One region of the Guyparkeria hydrothermalis genome, then DNA from elsewhere that is predicted to be linked to it. Evidence: predicted binding sites of a transcription regulator. Region 1 holds the regulator's gene; the other holds the start of a gene.
The links. Region 1 encodes LexA, which represses DNA repair genes until DNA is damaged. Its sites were predicted from a motif close to TACTGTNNATATNNACAGTA; they were not measured.

Region 1 (9,413 bases):
GCCAGCTGATCATCTCGCTGTCGGCCAAGCAGTTGTTTACGGCCGAGACGCCGACGATCAAGCGCATCATGCGGGATCACTGGGCCTTCGCCACGCAGGTGGCGGCCTTGTCGAACCACATTGCCAAGCGTCATACGAAGCTGGATGCCGACCAGGCGCTGCTGGCCGGTCTGCTCCACAGCGTGGGCGGCATCCCGGTGATCGTGGTGGCCGAGGACATCCCCAAGCTGCTTGAGGCTCCGGCCTTGCTCGACGAGCTGGTCGAGAGCCTGCAATGGCGCCTAGGCGGCAACATCGTCAAGGCTTGGGATTTCCCGGATATGTTCGCCGAGGTGATCGAGCACTGTGGGGATCTCGGCTATCAGCACGACGGGGATCCGAACTACAGCGACGTGGTCATCTGCGCGATTGCACAGGCTCGTGGTATCAGCCGTACGCCGGATGATCGGCCGATCATGGCCGCCGAGAAGTTGGGTGTCGATCTTGAAGCCAGCCTGATCGACGACGAGCTCGACGAAGCGATTCGCGCGCTTGGCGGCTAGTATCCTGATTGCACGGCGTCACGGCCAGGAACCGAGACACAAGACCCCGGTCTCCCCGTGAGCCGGGGTCTTTTTATTGAAGGCCTGCTGACATTCGACACCGCGAAATGAGGTCGTCCGCCATGCGTTTTCCGCTTGCCGTTTCCCTGTGGGCTGTTGTCACGATCTTGGTCGGTTGCACCACGCACCCGGTCACCGGAAGAAACCAGCTGATGATCGTGCCGGAAGGGCAGGCCAACCAGATGGCCTACCAGGCCTACACGCAGATGGCGCGCGAAAAGGACACGCTGCCTGCCTCGTCGCCGATGAGTCGCCGCGTGACCCGGATTACCCAGCGCATCGTGCCGCAGGCGATCCGTGTCTATCCGGCTTCGGCCGGCTGGGCGTGGGAGGCCCGCGTGTTCCGTGACGACAGCATCAATGCCTTCGCGCTGGCCGGCGGCAAGGTGGGCATCAATACCGGCATGCTGAAAAAGCTGCGCCCCAGCGACGACGAACTGGCCCAGGTGATCAGCCACGAGATTGCCCATGCGCTCTCCGGGCACACGCGAGAGAAGATGTCGATGGCCATGAGTCAGCAGATGGGATTGTCGGTTGTCTCCGCACTGGGCGGGCTGGATAGCCAGACTGCCGGCATGGCGCAGCAGGTCGCGGCGATGGCGATCGATCTGCCGTTCAGCCGACGGATGGAGTACGAGGCCGACGAGGTGGGCCTGCTGCTGGCGGCGCGTGCCGGCTATGATCCGCGAGCGGCGGTGTCGCTGTGGCGCAAGATGCAGGCGAAAGGCGGAGGCGGCGGACCGGAATGGCTCAGCACGCACCCGGCCAGCGGCAACCGCATCCAGGCGTTGCAGCGCGCGATCCCCTCGGTGATGCCGGCCTATCGCCAGGCCACGGGGCGCTGAGGCACTCCGGCCGGAAACGGGTCAGCGCTGGATCACGATACTCAGGGCCGGACCCTGGCTGCCGTGCTCCGGTGACAGGGGAGTCGTGTTGCCGGCGAGTTCCAGCCGGGCCTCGTCGGGGTGGAACGGTTTGTGGCGACGAACGGCGAGTCCGCCGTCGCAACGGCGCACCGCGAGCTGTACCCCGGCCGGACTGGCCGTGTCGCCCGCCCGACCGGGGTAGGGCGTAACCAGGCAGCTCCGGCCCGACTCGGCGGCCAGCTTGAGTCGTCGCCGGAGTGCGAAGCCCAGGGGCGGCAACCAGCTGAGTACCAGTGGGTAGACGCCGGCCTGCAGCACTTCCTCCGTGGCCCAGCCCAGCTCGCGCATGTCGCGGGGCTCCACCAGCAGCAGCTTGTCCAGGTCCACGCCCTCGCGTTGCCAACGCTCGGCACAGGGCCGGGCTGGCGGGTTGATCAGCGCCACGCGTTCCGTCTGTGTAAGCCCGGCAATCCAGGGCAGAAGCAGGGCCGTGATGCCGTATCCCAGCGAGGCCTGGAACCAGTCGCGCAGGTCGGCAAGCGATCGGCGATCAAGCCGGTCGAAAGGGCGTTCCCCGAGTCGTGGTGCCGGGGTGTCGGCGTATAGCTCCACCAGTCCTTCCCGTGGCCAGCCGCCACCCAGCAGTTCGTCCAGTGCCGACCAGCCGCTGGGAAAGGTCTCTTCCACGAGGCCGCCGGCCGGCCGAGTCTGGCGCCCGCGCCAGATGTCCTGACGCGCCAGCAGGCTGGTGATCCCCTGATCGCCCGGTGCGCGCTCTCCCATGATGACTACTGGCCTCCCTTCCGGGTCAGTCGAAGGTGCGCAACACGCCGACGACCCGTCCCTCGACGATCAACTCCTCGCGCTTCAGGTCGACCTCGATCGGCGTCATTTCACTGTTCTCCGGGATCAGCCAGACTTTCGCGCCGCGGCGCCGGTAACGCTTGACCGTGACCTCGTCGGCGAGCCGGGCCACCACGATCTGGCCGTTGCGTACCTCTTCGGTGCGATGCACCGCCAGCAGATCGCCGTCCATGATCCCGGCATCCCGCATGCTCATTCCCCGCACACGCAGCAGGTAGTCCGCCCGGGGCCGGAACAGGGACGGATTCACCGGCACCTGGGCCTCGACGTGTTCGGCGGCCAGCACCGGGCTGCCCGCGGCGATGCGCCCGACCACGGCCAGTTCCTCGCGGTGACCGTCGTCAATCAGACGAATGCCGCGCGAGCGGCCGCCCAGCAGCTCGATCGCCCCTTTTTTCGCCAGCGCCTTGAGGTGGCTCTCGGCGGCATTGGGCGAACGAAAGCCCAGCGCGGCGTTGATTTCAGCCCGGGTTGGCGGCATGCCGGTCTCGTGAATGGTGTCGCGGATGAACGCGAGGATCTCGGCCTGGCGGGGCGTGAGCGGTCGTTGGGCAGTCGATTCGGTCATGGCTCAGGGATAGCGGGAACGGATAATGGAGTGTACTGTAAAAAAGAACAGTATTCATCCCGAGGAACCTGCCGATGGCGATCGAACCCACCATCCCGCGCTCGTCGCGGGGCACGGCATTCTGGCTGGCCCTGCGCTTTCCCGAGGCCTGGTTCGAATCCCGTTGTCCCGAGGAGGACCGGCGGAATCGCCCGCCGGCCGTTCAGCTGCTCGATCAAGCCGGGCGTTCCCGGGTCGTCGCGGTGAACCGCCCGGCGGCCGATATGGGTATCGAGGCGGGGCAGAGTCTCGCCGTCGCGCGATCCCGGCACCGGGCCGCCGCGCCGGCGGACGCGCCACCGTTACGCTGCCTGGAGACGGACGACGAGACCGTGTCGAACTGGCTGGCACAGTGGGGAGAGTGGGCCGGGACGTATACCTCGCGCGTGACATGCCCGTCGGGAGGCTCCATGCCGGGGCTGTTGCTGGAGCTGGGGGGCAGCGCCGCGCTGTTTGGCGGGCTGGAGGCCCTGATCCGGACCGTGATGCATTCACTCGCCGCACACCAGCTGACGGTGCGGGCCGCCGGTGCCCCGCATCCACGGGTGGCCTGGGCCCTGGCCGTCGTCGCAGACGGGGGGCGGCCGTGGCTGTGCGATCGTCGTGATCAACTGGCGGCGATAAGCCGCTTGCCGCTTGCCGCACTCGATTGGCCCGGGGACTGGATCGAACGCTTCGAGGAGCTGGGGCTGATGCGATTGGGCGATGTCCGCCGCCTGCCACGGGATGGTCTGGGCATGCGGACTGCTCCGGCCCTGCTCGAGGACCTGGACCGCCTGTTCGCCGAACGGGACTGGCCGCTATCCGACCTGGAGGCGCCGGTCCGTTATGCCCGCGAGGTCACTCTCTGGGACCCGGCAAGCCAGATCGATCGACTGCTGTTGCTCGCCCGCGCACCACTGGTGGGTCTGGCCGAGTTCCTGCGCCGACGTCGCCTGGCGGTGGCCTCGTTTCGCGTGCTGCTGGGGCACGAGACCGGGGCGGCTACCGACCTGACGCTCGCCACGGCCGAGCCGGGCCGGGACGAGAGCCTCTGGCTGGAGCAGTTGCGTCTGCAGCTGGAGTCGGTCGGCGGGATGCCACCGGTTACCCGGCTGCGGGTCGAGGCCGATCGGTTCGTGACGCCGTCGGCAGGGCAGGGCAGCCTGTTCGCCGATGACGGCGAGCGTGACCGTGACGAGCGGGCGCTGTGGCACCGCCTGCGGGCCCGGCTGGGCGAGGCGGCGGTTGGCCGGTTGCAGCGAGTGCCGGGGCTGGTACCGCCGCTGTGCTCGCGATCTCGGCCGGTCGAAGCCGCCGCCCTCCGAGAGGTGCCGGCCTTGTCGGCGGCGGCAAGCTTCCGTCCCCTGTGGTGGCTGGAGGGGCCGAGGCGTCTTGACGCTCCCCTGCGGCGCCGGGCGGAAATCGAGCGGGTGGAGACGGCCTGGTGGTCGGCGGCCGAGGAGGCGGCCGACTACTGTGCCGGCGAGCTGGCTGGAGGGCGCGCCGTCTGCCTGCGCCGTGACCGACAAACGACGTTCTGGGAGTTGATCGGCTTTGATGGGTAAAAGTGATTGATGCGCGTCAGCGACGAGCCCGGCCATTCGGGTGCAGCCCGCCCCAGCGCCACCAGACCGCGGCTGCCACCAGCAGACCGCTGCCGCCGAACAGCAGGAAGAAGGTCGGCAGATCAATGGCGAACACGGCGAACAGCAGGATGCCCAGCACGCTGCTCACCACCATCGCCAGGGCGTTCTGCACGTTGAGTGCGGCAATCAGTCGGGCACGTTGGGAAGGCCGGGCGGCGCGCTGCAGATGGCTGTACAGCGGCACGACGAGGCCACCGGCAAGCATGCCGGTCAGCGCCACGTCGAGCCCGACGCGCCACAGGGTCGGCGCGACGCCGGAAGCGACGGCATGCCAGTCGATGGCGACCAGCGCGACGCCCAAGGCCATGAATGGCGCCAGCGCCCGTGGAGGGCGCCGCCCGCCCAGGTAGCCGACGGCCAGGCCGCCGGCGGCGATGCTCACCGCAAACAGGGCCAGCAGGCCGGTCGCACCATCGGCGGGCAGGTTGAGCACGTCTTCGGCAAAGCGGGGAAACTGCGTCAGGTAGCCTGCCCCCACGAACCAGAACCAGCTGATCAGCCACATCGACTGGCGCAGCGACGAGCGCTGTCGCTGCAGCAGCTGCCAGGTGGTCACCCAGCTCTTGAGCGGGCCGGCATGGTCGGGCAGTCGCCCCGGGGGCGGAGCGGTCGGGATCAGGCGGGAGGCGAGCACCCCGGCCACGGCTACGCCGATCACCAGGGCGCTGGCCAGTAGCGTCGCGCGCTCGCCGGTGGCGGCCAGTAGCCCGCCGGTCAGGGTTCCCAGCAGGATGGCGGCAAAGGTGCTCGCGGTTACCCAGCCATTCGCCCGCATTAGCATGCCGGCGGGCAGGTGTCGGGGCACGATGGCGTATTTCAATGGTCCAAACCAGGCCGACTGGGTGCCCATCAGAAACACCAGCGCCATCAGCAGCGTGATGCTCTGCCACCAGAATGCCGCGGCGGCCACCAGCATCAGACTGAGCTCCGTCCACTTGAGGACCCGCGCCAGGCGCGCTTGATCGAGCCGATCGGTCCAGTGGCCGGCCATGGGCGAGAAGATCAGGCCCGGCAGGATGAACAGCCCGGCGGCGAGGTTCATCAGCACGTCGACCTCGCCGTTGGCGGCATCGCTGAGCTCGTAGGTGATCAGGAACATCACCGAGAAGCGGAAGGCGTTGTCGTTGAACGCGCCCAGCGCCTGGGTGAAGAAGTAGGGCAAGAATCGACGTGACAGCAGGCGGGCCGGCGTGGGGCTGGGCATGGACCGATGGCTTCCCTCAAGGTGAGCCCGCATTGGAACACGCGGGGTGGGGGGCGCCAAGCGTATCGACTGCGCACTTGCGGATCATGCTAGGGTTTCGACCCCACCCGCGGTGATGAGATGACAGGAGGAGCCCCATGCCGGAGACAGTCGATATTCGCGATCTGCTCGGTTATTGCGAGCAGCTGCTCGAACCGGAAACCTACCGCGACTACGCGCCCAACGGCCTGCAGGTCGAGGGGCGGCGCGCCGTTCGCCGGCTGGTCACCGGGGTGACCGCCTGTCAGGACCTGCTGGACGCCGCGGTCGAAGAGAATGCCGACGCGGTGCTGGTTCACCACGGCTATTTCTGGAAGAACGAACCGCAGGTGATCACGGGAATGAAGCGGCGCCGTATCGCGACCCTGCTGGCGCACGATATCAATCTCATCGGTTATCACCTGCCGCTCGACGGGCACCCGACGCTGGGGAACAACGCCTGGCTCGCCGATCTTGTGGGCCTGAACGTGACCGACCGCTTCGGTCATCAGCAACTGGCCGTCGCCGGTCGACTGGAAGAGCCCTGCACGGGTGGTGAGCTTGCGGCACGCCTGCAGGGCGAACTCGGGCGCACGCCGCTGGTGGTTGGCCCGACCGATCGGCCCATCGAGCGACTCGGTTTGTGTACCGGCGGCGCACAGGACATGCTGGGCGAGGCCATCGATCTGGGGTTGGATGCCTTCATTTCCGGCGAAATCTCCGAGCGTACGACCCATATGGCGCGCGAAGCCGGTGTTACCTACTTTGCCGCCGGTCATCATGCGACCGAGACCGGTGGGGTCCGACTGCTGGGTGAGCGTCTGGCGGAGGAATTCGGTATCGAACACCGGTTCATCGACATCGACAACCCGGCCTGAATACCGGCACCGCGGGAACGCCGTCCGGAGGGTTTCCTTACCCAACCTAATAAAACCATGGTTCGAGGGTATTAAGCCCGCTTGTTTGACGGTCGGGACCAGATGTCTAAACTACCCCGGCCGTAAAAATGGCAGATGCTGTGCATCGATGTTGCCCAGACGCGACCCGGAACTATCCGGGCGTTTTTTCGCCGGGCGCAGGGAAGCCAACGATGCGTGTCAGCAACGCGAATGCCCCGGGCACCGTCTTCCCGGCGCGATCGATTGACGGACAAACTCCAGGAGTACGACGTAACAATGGCTGATTCTCCCTCCAACCCGGCAAGGCGCCGGTTCCTGACCGGCGCGGCGACGGCGGTTGGCGCGGTGGGCGTCGGCTTTGCCGCCGTGCCGTTTCTGAGCTCCTTCCAGCCCAGTGCTAAGGCCCAGGCGGCCGGCGCCCCGGTCGATGTGAATGTTGGCAAGCTTTCGCCGGGTCAGATGACCACCGTGGCGTGGCGCGGCAAGCCCGTCTATGTGGTGCACCGCACCGAGCGCATGCTCGAGACCCTGCCCGAAGTGACCGACAAGCTGCGTGACCCGGATTCCGCCGTGGAAACCCAGCAGCCGGACTTCGCCACCAATCTCTACCGGGCCCGCAAGGAGAACGAGCGTTTCCTCGTGATCGTCGGTCTGTGTACGCACCTGGGTTGCGCGCCGACCTATCGCCCCGAGGTCGCTCCGAAAGACCTGGGCGCGGATTGGAAGGGCGGTTTCTTCTGCCCCTGCCACGGCTCGAAGTTCGACCTTTCCGGCCGTGTCTACAAGGGCGTGCCGGCCCCGACCAACCTGGAAGTTCCCGAGTACACCTACGTGAGTGAGCAGGTTATCCGCGTCGGCGGCACCGAGGAGGAAGAGGCATGATCAAGAGCCTGGGCAAGTGGGTGGATGATCGCCTGCCGGTGTCGCATTTCTGGAATGCGCACCTGGCGAAGTACTACGTCCCCCACAACTTCAACTTCTGGTACTACTTCGGCTCGCTGCTGCTGGTGGTGTTCGTCCTGCAGATCGTCACCGGTATCTGGCTGACGATGAGCTACAAGCCGTCTGCGGATGATGCCTTTGCCTCGGTCGAGTACATCATGCGTGACGTGGAGTGGGGTTGGCTGCTGCGCTATCTGCACTCGACCGGCGCGTCGTTCTTCTTCATCGCGGTGTATCTGCACATCTTCCGCGGGATGATGTACGGCAGTTACAAGAAGCCGCGCGAGCTGATCTGGATCTTTGGCGTCCTGATCCTGTTGGTGCTGATGGCAGAGGCCTTCATGGGCTACCTGCTGCCGTGGGGGCAGATGTCCTACTGGGGCGCACAGGTGATCATCTCGCTGTTCACCTCGATTCCGGTGATCGGCCCGGACCTGGCGCAGTGGATCCGCGGTGACTTCGTCGTCTCGGACGCGACCCTGAACCGCTTCTTCGCTCTGCACGTGATCGCGCTGCCGCTGGTGCTTCTGTTCCTGATCGGCGGCCACATCATGGCGCTGCACGAAGTGGGCTCGAACAACCCCGACGGCGTCGACATCAAGGAGAACAAGGATTCCAGCGGCAAGCCGGTGGACGGCATCCCGTTCCACCCGTACTACACGGTCAAGGACCTGTTCGGGCTGGGCGTGTTCATGTTCATCTTCGCCGTGGTGCTGTTCTACTGGCCTGACGGTGGCGGTCTGTTCCTGGAGCACCCGAACTTCACCCCGGCCGACCCGCTGAAGACTCCCGAGCACATCGCGCCGGTCTGGTACTTCGCGCCGCACTACGCGATTCTGCGCGCCGTTCCGGACAAGTTCCTCGGCGTGGTCGCGATGACGGTGGCCATCCTGATCCTGTTCGTCCTGCCGTGGCTTGATCGCAACCGCACCCGGTCGATTCGCTACCGCTCGACAGCATTCAAGGTGAACCTGTTCGCCTTCGCGGCCGCGTTCATCGGCCTCGGCTACCTGGGCACCCAGCCGCCGACGCCGCTCGGCACGCTGTCAGCGCAGTTGCTGTCGGCCGTCTACTTCGGCTTCTTCATCGCGCTGTTCTTCATCAGCCGTCATGAACGTACCAAGCCCGTGCCGGAGCGCCTGAAATGATCCGACTGACATTCTTCCTGTTTCTTATCGGCGTGCTGGTCGCGCCCAACGCCAAGGCTGCCGGCAGCAGTTATCCACTCAAGGATGCCGAAGTGGATCTCGGTGACGAGGCGTCATTGTTCCGCGGCGCCCAGACGTTCATGGACAGCTGCGCGACCTGTCACAGTGCCGACATGATGCGCTTCGGCCGGATTGCCGATGACCTCGGTCTCAGCGACGAGCAGCTGGCGAAGCTGATGCCGACCGACAAGAGCAAGGCCGGTGACACCATCGAGACCAGCATGCCGTCGGACTATGCCAACCAGACCTTTGGCATCGTCCCGCCGGATCTGACGCTGGTGGCACGTGTGCGTGGCGGTGACTGGCTGTACACCTATCTGACGACGTTCTACGCCGATCCGGACGCTCCCTGGGGTGTGAACAATGCGGTCTTCCCCGGCGTGGGCATGCCGCACGTGCTTGCCGCGCAGCAGGGGCTGCTCCAGCCGGTCTACGAGACCCATGGGGAAGGCGAAGACGCCAAGAAGGAACTGGTCGACCTCGAGCCGCCGGCACGCCCGGGCACCATGAGCGAGGAAGAATTCGATCAGAAGATGCGCGACCTGACTGCGTTCATGGTCTACATGGCCGAGCCG
Region 2 (9,413 bases), 540 kb from region 1:
CCGCCGGTAGTGGGCGATGCCGTGCTGCTCGACCGGGTCGAGTTGACCGTGCGCGAGATGGAAGGATCGACCATCACCCAGGTGGGCCTGAAGTTCCGTGAGACCAGCGGGTAGCCCACGACGTCTCGAGCAGGGACGCCACCCGCGCCCGCAGGGCGGGAACCACCTCGGCCTCGAACCATGGGTTGTTGCGCAACCAGCGATTGTTGCGCGGACTGGGGTGCGGTAGCGGGAACTGCGTTGGCGCAAGGCGGCGCCAGTCGGCCACCAGGTCGGTGACGCGCTGTCCGCGCTTCAGCCCGAGGTGCCAACCCAGCGCATAGCGGCCGATCACCACGGTGGTCTCGACCCGCGGCATGGCTTCCAGTAGCGGTCGACGCCAGGTCGGGGCGCATTCCGGTCGTGGTGGCAGATCCCCTCCCCGCCCCGTACCCGGATAGCAGAACCCCATCGGCACGATGGCGATCGACGGGTGGTGGTAGAAGGTTTCGCGATCGATGCCGAGCCAGTCGCGCAACCGGTCGCCGCTGGGGTCGTTGAACGGCAAGCCGGTCTCGTGGACCCGTCGCCCCGGCGCCTGGGCGGCGATCAGCAGACGCGCTTCGGGACGGGCGATGAACACCGGCCGGGGGCCGAGCGGCAGCTCGGCCTCGCACAGCCGGCAGGCCCGGATCTCGGCCTCGAGCGCGTTGAGTTCCAGCGGCTCAGCCGACATCCAGTGCGGTCAGGTGCGCGAGCACGGAATCCTCGAGCGCCTGGAGGTCGTAGCCCCCTTCCAGCAGGGAAACCACCGGCAGATCGTCGCCGCCTGCCGCGGCGATCACCTCGCGCGTGATCCAGGCGAAATCCTCCTCCAGGAGCAGCAGTCCACCGAGGAGGTCCTGCTTGTGCGCATCGAAGCCCGCGGAGAACAGCAGCAGCTGCGGTTGGAACTCGGCCAGCGTGTCGAACCAGACCGAGTCACGGATCGCCCGACGGAAGCCCTCGCCGTCGGTGAGGTTCTCCAGCGGCACCGGCAGGCAGTTGTCCGCGAGCGGCGGGATGCCCGAATAGGGGTAGTACGGGTGCTGGAAACACGAGAACAAGCGCACCGGCGCGCTGTTGGCGACGATCTGCTCGGTGCCGTCACCGTGATGCACGTCGAAATCGACGATCGCCACCCGTTCGAGGCCGTGATGACGAATGGCGTGGTAGGCGGCGATCGCCACGTTGTTAAACACGCAGAACCCCGCCGGCTGGCACGGGGCGGCGTGGTGGCCCGGCGGGCGCGTGGCGAGAAAGGCACGGCGATCCGGTCCCGCCAGCACCCGATCGACCGCGTCCATGGCCCCGCCGACCACCCGCCGGCTGGCATCGAGGGTGTACTCGTTGAGCGAGGTGTCGCCGTCGACGCGCAGCACGCCGAAGTCCTTGGGCGCCTGGGTGAAGATGGCATCGACGTAGCGCGGGTCGTGCGCCAGTTCGTAGTCGGCCTTGTCGGCCAGTGGCGGCTCGAGGCGCTGGTAACGGTCGGCCGGGAACCGGTCGATGGCGGCCATCACCGCATCCAGGCGCTCGGGGCGCTCGGGGTGCGGCAGCATCACGTCGTTCTCGTTCTCGTGCTTCCAGCAGACCGGATGGCTGTAGATCAACATGGCGGCATTCCTCGGCTCGGGATATCGCTCAAATCAAGCATGCGCCCCCGGGTTTGTAAACCGGAAAAGGCTGGCCAACCCAGTCAACGCAAAGCCCGCCACAAGCGACTCAGCCCCCGGCACTCGATGCCCTGACCGCGAGCACGTCGGTCCCCGCGGAGCGCAGTATATGCTGGGCAACGCTGCCGAGCAGCAGGTGCCGCAGGCCGGTCTCCCCCTGGGTGCCGCAGACGACCAGATCGGCCTCGAACGCATGGGCGGCATCAAGCACTGCCACCCCCGGCAGCCCCGCCACCACCTGGTAGTCGACGTCCTGTCCTTCACGCACACCGGCATCGTGGGCAAAGGCCCTCAGTCGCTCATGCAAGGCTTCTTCCTGTTCGTAACGAAGCCGCTCGTAGGTTGCCGGGTCGATGTACGTCTCGAACCAGGTCTCGTAGGAATGAATCAAGGTGAATGAGGCCTCCGGTGCCAGAGCGAGCGCCTCGGCCAGGGCCTCGCGGCTGGCCGGCGAGAAGTCGACGGCGGCCGCAATACGCGCGTATCCCGGCCCGGGAGAGTGACGGACGACCAGCACCGGGCAACTGCCGGCGCGTACCAGCTTTTCCGCCGTCGAACCGATGATCCAGCGACTCGCATCGGGTCGTGTATCGGTGCCGGCGACGATCAGTTCCGCCTCGCGAGACTCTGCCGCTTCGGTAATCAGCGCTGCCGGCTTGCCCCAACGCACCACGATCTCGACTCGAGGCGAGGCGATCCCCAGTTGGGATACGCCCTGACGCACCTGGTCCTGCAGGCCGGCTGTCGCTTCGCGCGCCAGCGCCGCGCGCAACTCCTCGGGATCGAGCTCCCGGCTCATGATCACCCACCACAGGGGCTCCTCGCGGATAACATGCAGCAGGATGACCGAGCACCCGCGCTGATCGGCCAGTTGCAGACCGCGCGTGACTGCCGCGTCACTGGCCGGCGAGAGGTCACTGGCGATCAGGATCGGGCGTGGCTGGCTCATGGCTGCTTCCTCGTCTGCCATCGATCAATGCAAAAACAGTAGCACCTGCGAATCGCTTTCCCACCAGCGGAATGCGCCGGCACGAACGAAAACGGCGGCCCCGGGAGGCCGCCGTGTGGACGCGAGTATGCCCCGGTGGGGCGAAGACTCGTCAGTGCCAGCCGATGAAGGCGGTGGCCGCATCCGCCGCGTCGTAGAGGAACAGGTCACGGAACATGTGATCCGAGCCCGAGACGACCGTCATCTCGATGTGCTCTTCCTTGGCCGGCTCGGCCATCTTCTCCTCGAGGTCGGTAATCGTGGTATCCGCCCCGGCTACGATCACCAGGGTGGGCACCGAAACCGCGCCCAGCACGGTGGGGGTATCCATCAGCGGGTCCTCGCGGTAGTAGCTGACCACACTGGCGGCCGTGGCCGTGGTGTCCTCGCAGTAGATGAAGTCCATCTCCATCACCTCGTCGCCGCTGCCCTCGGCGACCAGGGTCTTGGCCTTCTCGAGGAGCGGCGCCAGTTCAGCGTCGTAACGCTTCTGGTAGTCCTTGGCGTGATAGCCCGCCGTCCAGGTCTGAGGCGCGAGCAGCACCGCCTTCTCGACGGCCGGATCGGGCTCGCCGGCGAGATAGCGCGCCACCTGGTTGCCACCACGGGAGTGGCCCATCACCGCCAGTCGGTCGGCGCCCTCGCCTTTCAGCCATTCGGCCCAGGCGGCAATCTCGTCGACGGCGTTCTCGTGCTTGTGGCGGTGGGTGCTGGCGCAGTCGTACATGCCTTCGCGCGCATCCTGCCCCAGGCTGAGGTTGATGGCGAGCGCGTTGTAGCCCGACTCGGCCAGCAGGGACTGCATGCTGCGCATGATCTCCATCTGGCCGTGGGCAAGCGTGCCATGGACCATCAGGACCACGCCGTCGGCGATCTCGCTGCCCGGCGCGATTTCCATGTGGCCGACCAGTGTCGTGCCGTCGTGGTCCAGTTCGACCCGCTCGGCCGCCTGCGCGAGGCCACCGAGAAGCGGCAGACTCAAGGCGACGGCGGTCAGGGTCCGGAAGATGCTTTTCATTGTTGTTGGCTCCTTTGGTGAATACCGGTTCCGCCGGAAAGTCTAGCCGGACGAAAGGGGAAATAATGCCCCGTAGGCAGGCCCGGGCGAGGAAAATCGATAAGCCATGCCACAAAAAAATGGGCAGGCCGTTCCCCAAAAGGGATCGGCCTGCCCGAAAACTCACCGCAGGAGGAGTCAATAAAAACGAAGAGAAGAAGCTCTCAACGCGACCCACATGCTTTGACCGGAAAAAGATTCAGGAGTTCCCCGGATCGATACATCGTGAGCGGCTGGGTTGGCTGACTTGGCCTGCCTCACTTCGTTTTCATGTGACGGGGAGAAGTATATCAATCACACATGCAAATGCAAACGTTTCGCGTTTCCGTTTGCGAGACGCGTGGGGCTCGTCAGTGAAAGTCGCGTGAGCGCGCCGGCAGGCGCCCCAGCCACTCGCTGTGATCGACCAGCACCCGCGCGACCAGATGCGCCACGCCCTCGCGATGCTGCCACTGGCCGCGCACCTCCAGCAGGCGGGCACCCACCACCACTTGCTGGTATTCGGCCACCCGATCGGGCCAGACGATCACGTTGACCGTGCCCGCTTCGTCCTCGAGCGTCATAAACACCGTCCCCTTGGCCGTACCGGGGCGCTGGCGCATGGTCACCAGCCCGCAGTAGCGCGTGTGTGCGCCGTCATGTCGGGTCTTGAGCTCGTCGCTGCGTCGCAGCCGCAGCCGGCGCAACCGCTCGCGCAGCAATGCCAGCGGATGACCATTCAGCGACAGCCCCAGCCGCTGATAGTCCGCAAGGATGGTCTGTGCGGCATCGGGGGCGGGCAACTCGACGGCCGGCTCGCCGACCGAGCGGTCGGCAGGCAGACCCGCCTCGAGCGCGAGATCGTCCGGAATGCCGGTCGCCGACCAGTGGGCGGCATGCCGGTTGCCTTCCAGCGCGGCGAAGGCACCGGCCTGCGCCAGCACCCGCCGGTCACGCGCATCCAGCCGGGCACGGCGCACGCAGTCGGCCACCTGCCGGAACGGCGCGACCCGACGAGCGGCCAGCAGGCGCTCGATACCGCCGGCGGACAGCCCGCGGATGCGGTCCAGCCCCAGACGCAAGGCGTGGGTCGCGGTGGCACCGCCACCCCCTGCCAGCGGCTCGAGCGTGCTCTCGTCCTGACTGGCCAGCACGCAGGGCGGACGCACCACCACGCCGTGGCGACGGGCGTCCTGCACCAGCTGCGATGGCCCGTAGAAGCCCATCGGCTGGCTGTTAAGCAACGCGCAGTAGAAGGCGACCGGCTCGTGGCACTTGAGCCAGGCCGAGGCGTAGGCGATCACGGCAAAGCTGGCCGAGTGCGATTCGGGGAAGCCGTACTCGCCGAAACCGAGGATCTGGCGGTAGACCCGGTCGGCAAAATCGGGCGTGAAGCCGCGCGCGGTCATGCCGTCATACAGCTTCTTGCGAAAGTCCTCGAGCGTGCCGCGCTTTCGCCATGCCCCCAGCGCCCGGCGCAGCTGGTCGGCCTCGCCGGCGGAAAAGCCCGCCGCCACCATGGCCAGCTCGATCACCTGTTCCTGGAAGATCGGCACGCCCAGGGTGCGCCCCAGCACCCGCCGGATCTCCTCGTTCGGATACTCCTCGGGCTCGAGACCCTGACGGCGCTTGAGGTACGGGTGAACCATCTCGCCCTGGATCGGGCCGGGGCGGACGATCGCGATCTCGATCACCAGATCGTAGAACGAGCGCGGCTGCAGGCGCGGCAGCATGCTCATCTGCGCGCGCGACTCGATCTGGAACACGCCGACGGTATCGGCACGACTGATCATCTCGAAGGTCGCGGCGTCCTCGCGCGGGATCGACCACAGCGCCAGCGGCAGTTCGCGCGGCCGATGCCGGTTGGCCAGCTCGAACGCCCGGCGCACCGCCGAGAACATGCCCAGTGCGAGCACGTCGATCTTCATCAGGCCGACGGCATCGAGGTCGTCCTTGTCCCACTGGATCACGGTGCGGTCGGCCATCGAGGCGTTCTCCACCGGCACCAGGTCGGCCAGCTGCCCGCGGGCGATGACGAAACCGCCGACGTGCTGCGAGAGATGACGTGGCATGCCGGTCAGCTGCCGGGCGATCGCAAGCCACCAGCGGATGCGTCGCTGCTCGCCGTCGATGCCGGCCGCGGCCAGCTTCTCGGCGCTCACCTCGCGATCCCACCAGGCCAGCTGCTCATTGACCCGTTCCTGCACGTCCTCGCCGATACCCAGCGCCCGAGCGGCGTCGCGCAGGGCCGAGCGGCGCCGGTAGCGGATCACCGTGGCCGCGAGCGCCGCCCGTTCGCGGCCGTAGCGCCGGTAGATGTACTGCATCACTTCCTCGCGGCGGTGATGCTCGAAGTCGACATCGATGTCCGGCGGCTCGGCACGTTCCTTGGAGATGAAGCGCTCGAACAGCATCGAGGACTCGGCCGGGTTGACCGCCGTGATGCCGAGCGCGAAGCACACCGCCGAGTTGGCCGCCGAGCCACGTCCCTGGCAGAGGATCCCGCGCGAGCGGGCGAAGCGGACGATGTCGTGGACGGTGAGAAAGTACGGCTCGAAGGCCATCTCGCGGATGATACCGAGCTCGCGCTCGATCTGCGCGGCCACCTTCGGCGGCACACCGTCGGGCCAGCGCTTCGCCGCCCCCTCGAAGGTCAGCCGTCGCAGGTGCTCATGGCCCGGCACGCCCGGCGGGATGTCGTCGAGCGGGTACTCGTAGGCCAGCTCGTCGATCGAGAACCGGCACGTGCCGGCCAGCCGCAGCGCCTCGGCACGCCATTCGGCAGGGAACAGCTCGGCCAGTGCCTCGAGCGGGCGCAGGTGGCGCTCGGCATTGCGCGGCAGGCGGTCGGCCGCCGCCATCACCGTGGTGCGATGGCGCAGGGCCGTAACCACATCCAACAGCGGCTTTTCCTCGGACTCGGCCATCAGCGTGTCGCCCAGCGCCGTGACCGGCAGGCCGTGCGCCGCAGCCAGCCGCCGCGCGTTTGCGGCGCGCGCACCATCGAGCCCGTCGAGCCAGGCCACCACGCCGAGCCAGGGACGGGTGGCGGCCAGCAGCCACGCCGGGCCAAGGCGGTCGTCGGCCGGCACCTGCCAGATCACGCGCACCCCGGCTGCGAGCCCGTCGAGTACCGCCGCCCGATCGAGGCGGTACTCGCCCTTGGCCGCCGCCCGCCGACCGCGGGTGATCAGCTGGCTGATCGCGGCATAGCCGGCCCGGTCGGCCGCCAGCAGCACCAGCTCGTCGCCCTCCTCCAGCACCAGCCGCGCACCGAGAATCAGCTGCGGCCGGTCATCCGCCGGCAGCGCCTTCCAGCCCTGCTGGGCGCGCACCACCCCAGCGAACGAGCACTCGTCGCAGATGGCGATGGCCGCATAGCCGCGCTCGACCGCCGTCGCCACCAGTTGCTCGGGATCGGCGGTGGCGGCGAGAAAACTGAAGTTGGAGCGGGCAGACAATTCGGCATAGGCATTCATACCGATACTGTATATCTGTACAGTTACCGAAATCCACCCTGTCGTCGGGCGGTATCGACCCGCACCGAATGGGGCTACCATCACCTGATCGCCGCAGCGGAAGGCGGCGCGAAAGCTCCTCGGATACTTCAAGGACATGACTCATGGGCGAGCTGCTGCTGTTTGCCGTGCTTTCATTCCTGGCCCTGCTCACCGGTGGCGTGCTCGGCTGGATCAGCTTTTTCAAACTGCGCCGACTGGAGGAGCGCCTCGACCGGCTCGAGGCCCGTCAACGCCCCGCAGAACCGGAACCCCAACCGGAGCACGAGACGCCCCCGCCACGGCACGCCCCACCCAAGTGGGCCGAAGGACGCCGACACCCCGCCCCGACCGAAAAAACGGCTGCCAGCACACCCGCTGCCGCGCCGGGCCGGGCCGCCGGGGTCGTCGGCCGCGTACGCGAGCACTGGATGATCTGGCTCGGCGGGCTGTCGGTGGGTCTCGCCGGCGTCTTCCTGGTGCGCTACTCGATCGAGCAGGGCTATCTCGGTCCGGCCGCCCGCATCACGGCGGGACTGGTCACGGGGCTTGGCCTGCATGCACTGGCCGAATGGCTGCGCCGGCGCTCGGACTGGCGATCGGACGCCGTCGCCGCACTGGCCGGCGGTGCGAGCCTGACCCTCTACGCGGCCGCCCTGGCCGCCCTGCACCTGTACCAGCTCTGGCCGGTGGGACTGGTCTTCGCCGTGCTGGCGTTGATCTCGCTCGCCACCCTCGTACTGGCCCTGTGGCACGGCCCGGTGCTCGCAATCCTCGGCCTGCTGGGCGGCTATGCGGTCCCGGCCCTCCTGGGCACACAGTCCGACCAGCTGGTCACGACGCTGGTCTACAGCACGGTAATCGCCCTGTCAGGCTTCACGCTGATGCGCTATGTCTACCGCGACTGGCTGTGGTGGGGCACCATCGGCGGCGCCCTGTTCTGGTGGTGGGTGGCCCTGATGACGGGCAAGCACAGCGAAGCCTGGCTGGGCAGTTATCTCGCCGTGCTCGCCTGGGGCATGCTTGCCATCCGCTCGAGCAACTGGCGGCTAGACCAGGTCGTCGCAGCCGACAACCCGCCCCACTGGCGCGACTGGCTGCGCCTGATACCGACAGAACAGCGCGGTCTCCTCCTGGGCCTGCTGGTGCTGCTGGCTGGCTTGGGACTCAGCCTGGGCCGCGACCCGCACTGGGCCGGGGGACCGCTGGTCTGGCTACCCCTGCCCGCCGTACTCTTGATTGCGGCACGCTACAACGATCATCTGCGGCCGCTGCCGTGGCTGACCTTGGCCGTCATCACCGTCGGGCTGATCGCCGCCCAGATCGCGCCACTGCCCACCCAAAAGCCCACGCTGATGGTCGACCCGGTCTCCGCGGAGCATCACGGCACGCTATTCGCCTTCCTCGCCCTGCTGGCCGGCCTGTTCTCGGGTGCCGGGCTATGGCACCTGCGCAATCGGCCGGGTTCGGCGCTGGATGCCTCGCTGGCCGTGGTGGCACCGCTGGTGGCCGTGGCACTGGCCTACCTGCTGGCCCGCGCGGCGCTGCCCCCCTGGGGGCTTGCCGTCGCCTGCATCGTCTACGGGGGATTGCTGCTGAACCTGGCCGTCTGGCGACTGCGCCACGGGTCGACCGACGGCGTCGCCTTCTGGCTGGTCACCGGTGGTCATCTGGCCTATTCGCTGGCCGCGGTGATCGCGCTCGACGACGCCACCCTCACGCTCGCGCTGGCCGCCCAGCTGGTGTCGCTCACCTGGGTGATGCGACGCGTGCCGATGGACAACCTGCACTGGCTGGTCAAGCTGGTGCTGGCCGTGGTGGTGATCCGCCTGACACTCAACCCGTGGCTACTCACCTACGCGGGCGAAGGCCACTGGACGCTGTGGACCTATGGCGGCAGCCTGCTGCTGGCCGTGCTGGCCAGCCGGCAGGTGCCACCCGATGTTCCGCTGCGACGCTGGCTGGAAGGCGGGGCGCTGCACTTGCTGCTGCTGTTCCTGGTGGTCGAACTGCGCTACTGGCTCTACGACGGCGCGGTGTTCGCGCCGCGCTTCGACTTCCTCGAGGCGGCCATCGACGTCAACCTCACCGCCGCGCTGGGGCTGGTCTATCACTGGCGTGGCCAGCTTTCGACCCAGCTGCAGGTCGTCTATCGGCTGGCCGGCCGGGTGATGATGGTGCTTGCGCTGCTCGCCTAT

Region 2: a site for LexA is predicted at 7,203-7,222, ahead of LV476_RS05500 (error-prone DNA polymerase). Genes of this name have one in related genera too.

Annotation. Positions count from the first base shown of each region.
Region 1 covers NZ_JAJSED010000001.1:649,894-659,306, reverse strand. Annotated here, with positions in the region: gene LV476_RS03150 (HDOD domain-containing protein) at 1-542, shown strand, start outside; gene LV476_RS03145 (M48 family metallopeptidase) at 665-1,447, shown strand; gene LV476_RS03140 (hypothetical protein) at 1,469-2,251, opposite strand; gene lexA (transcriptional repressor LexA) at 2,277-2,900, opposite strand; gene LV476_RS03130 (Y-family DNA polymerase) at 2,975-4,486, shown strand; gene LV476_RS03125 (MFS transporter) at 4,503-5,771, opposite strand; gene LV476_RS03120 (Nif3-like dinuclear metal center hexameric protein) at 5,909-6,667, shown strand; gene petA (ubiquinol-cytochrome c reductase iron-sulfur subunit) at 6,965-7,570, shown strand; gene LV476_RS03110 (cytochrome b) at 7,567-8,778, shown strand; gene LV476_RS03105 (cytochrome c1) at 8,775-9,413, shown strand, end outside.
Region 2 covers NZ_JAJSED010000001.1:1,192,614-1,202,026, forward strand. Annotated here, with positions in the region: gene LV476_RS05475 (potassium/proton antiporter) at 1-114, shown strand, start outside; gene LV476_RS05480 (uracil-DNA glycosylase family protein) at 74-715, opposite strand; gene LV476_RS05485 (histone deacetylase family protein) at 705-1,634, opposite strand; gene LV476_RS05490 (universal stress protein) at 1,744-2,643, opposite strand; gene LV476_RS05495 (alpha/beta hydrolase) at 2,795-3,700, opposite strand; gene LV476_RS05500 (error-prone DNA polymerase) at 4,090-7,197, opposite strand; gene LV476_RS05505 (DUF2339 domain-containing protein) at 7,341-9,413, shown strand, end outside.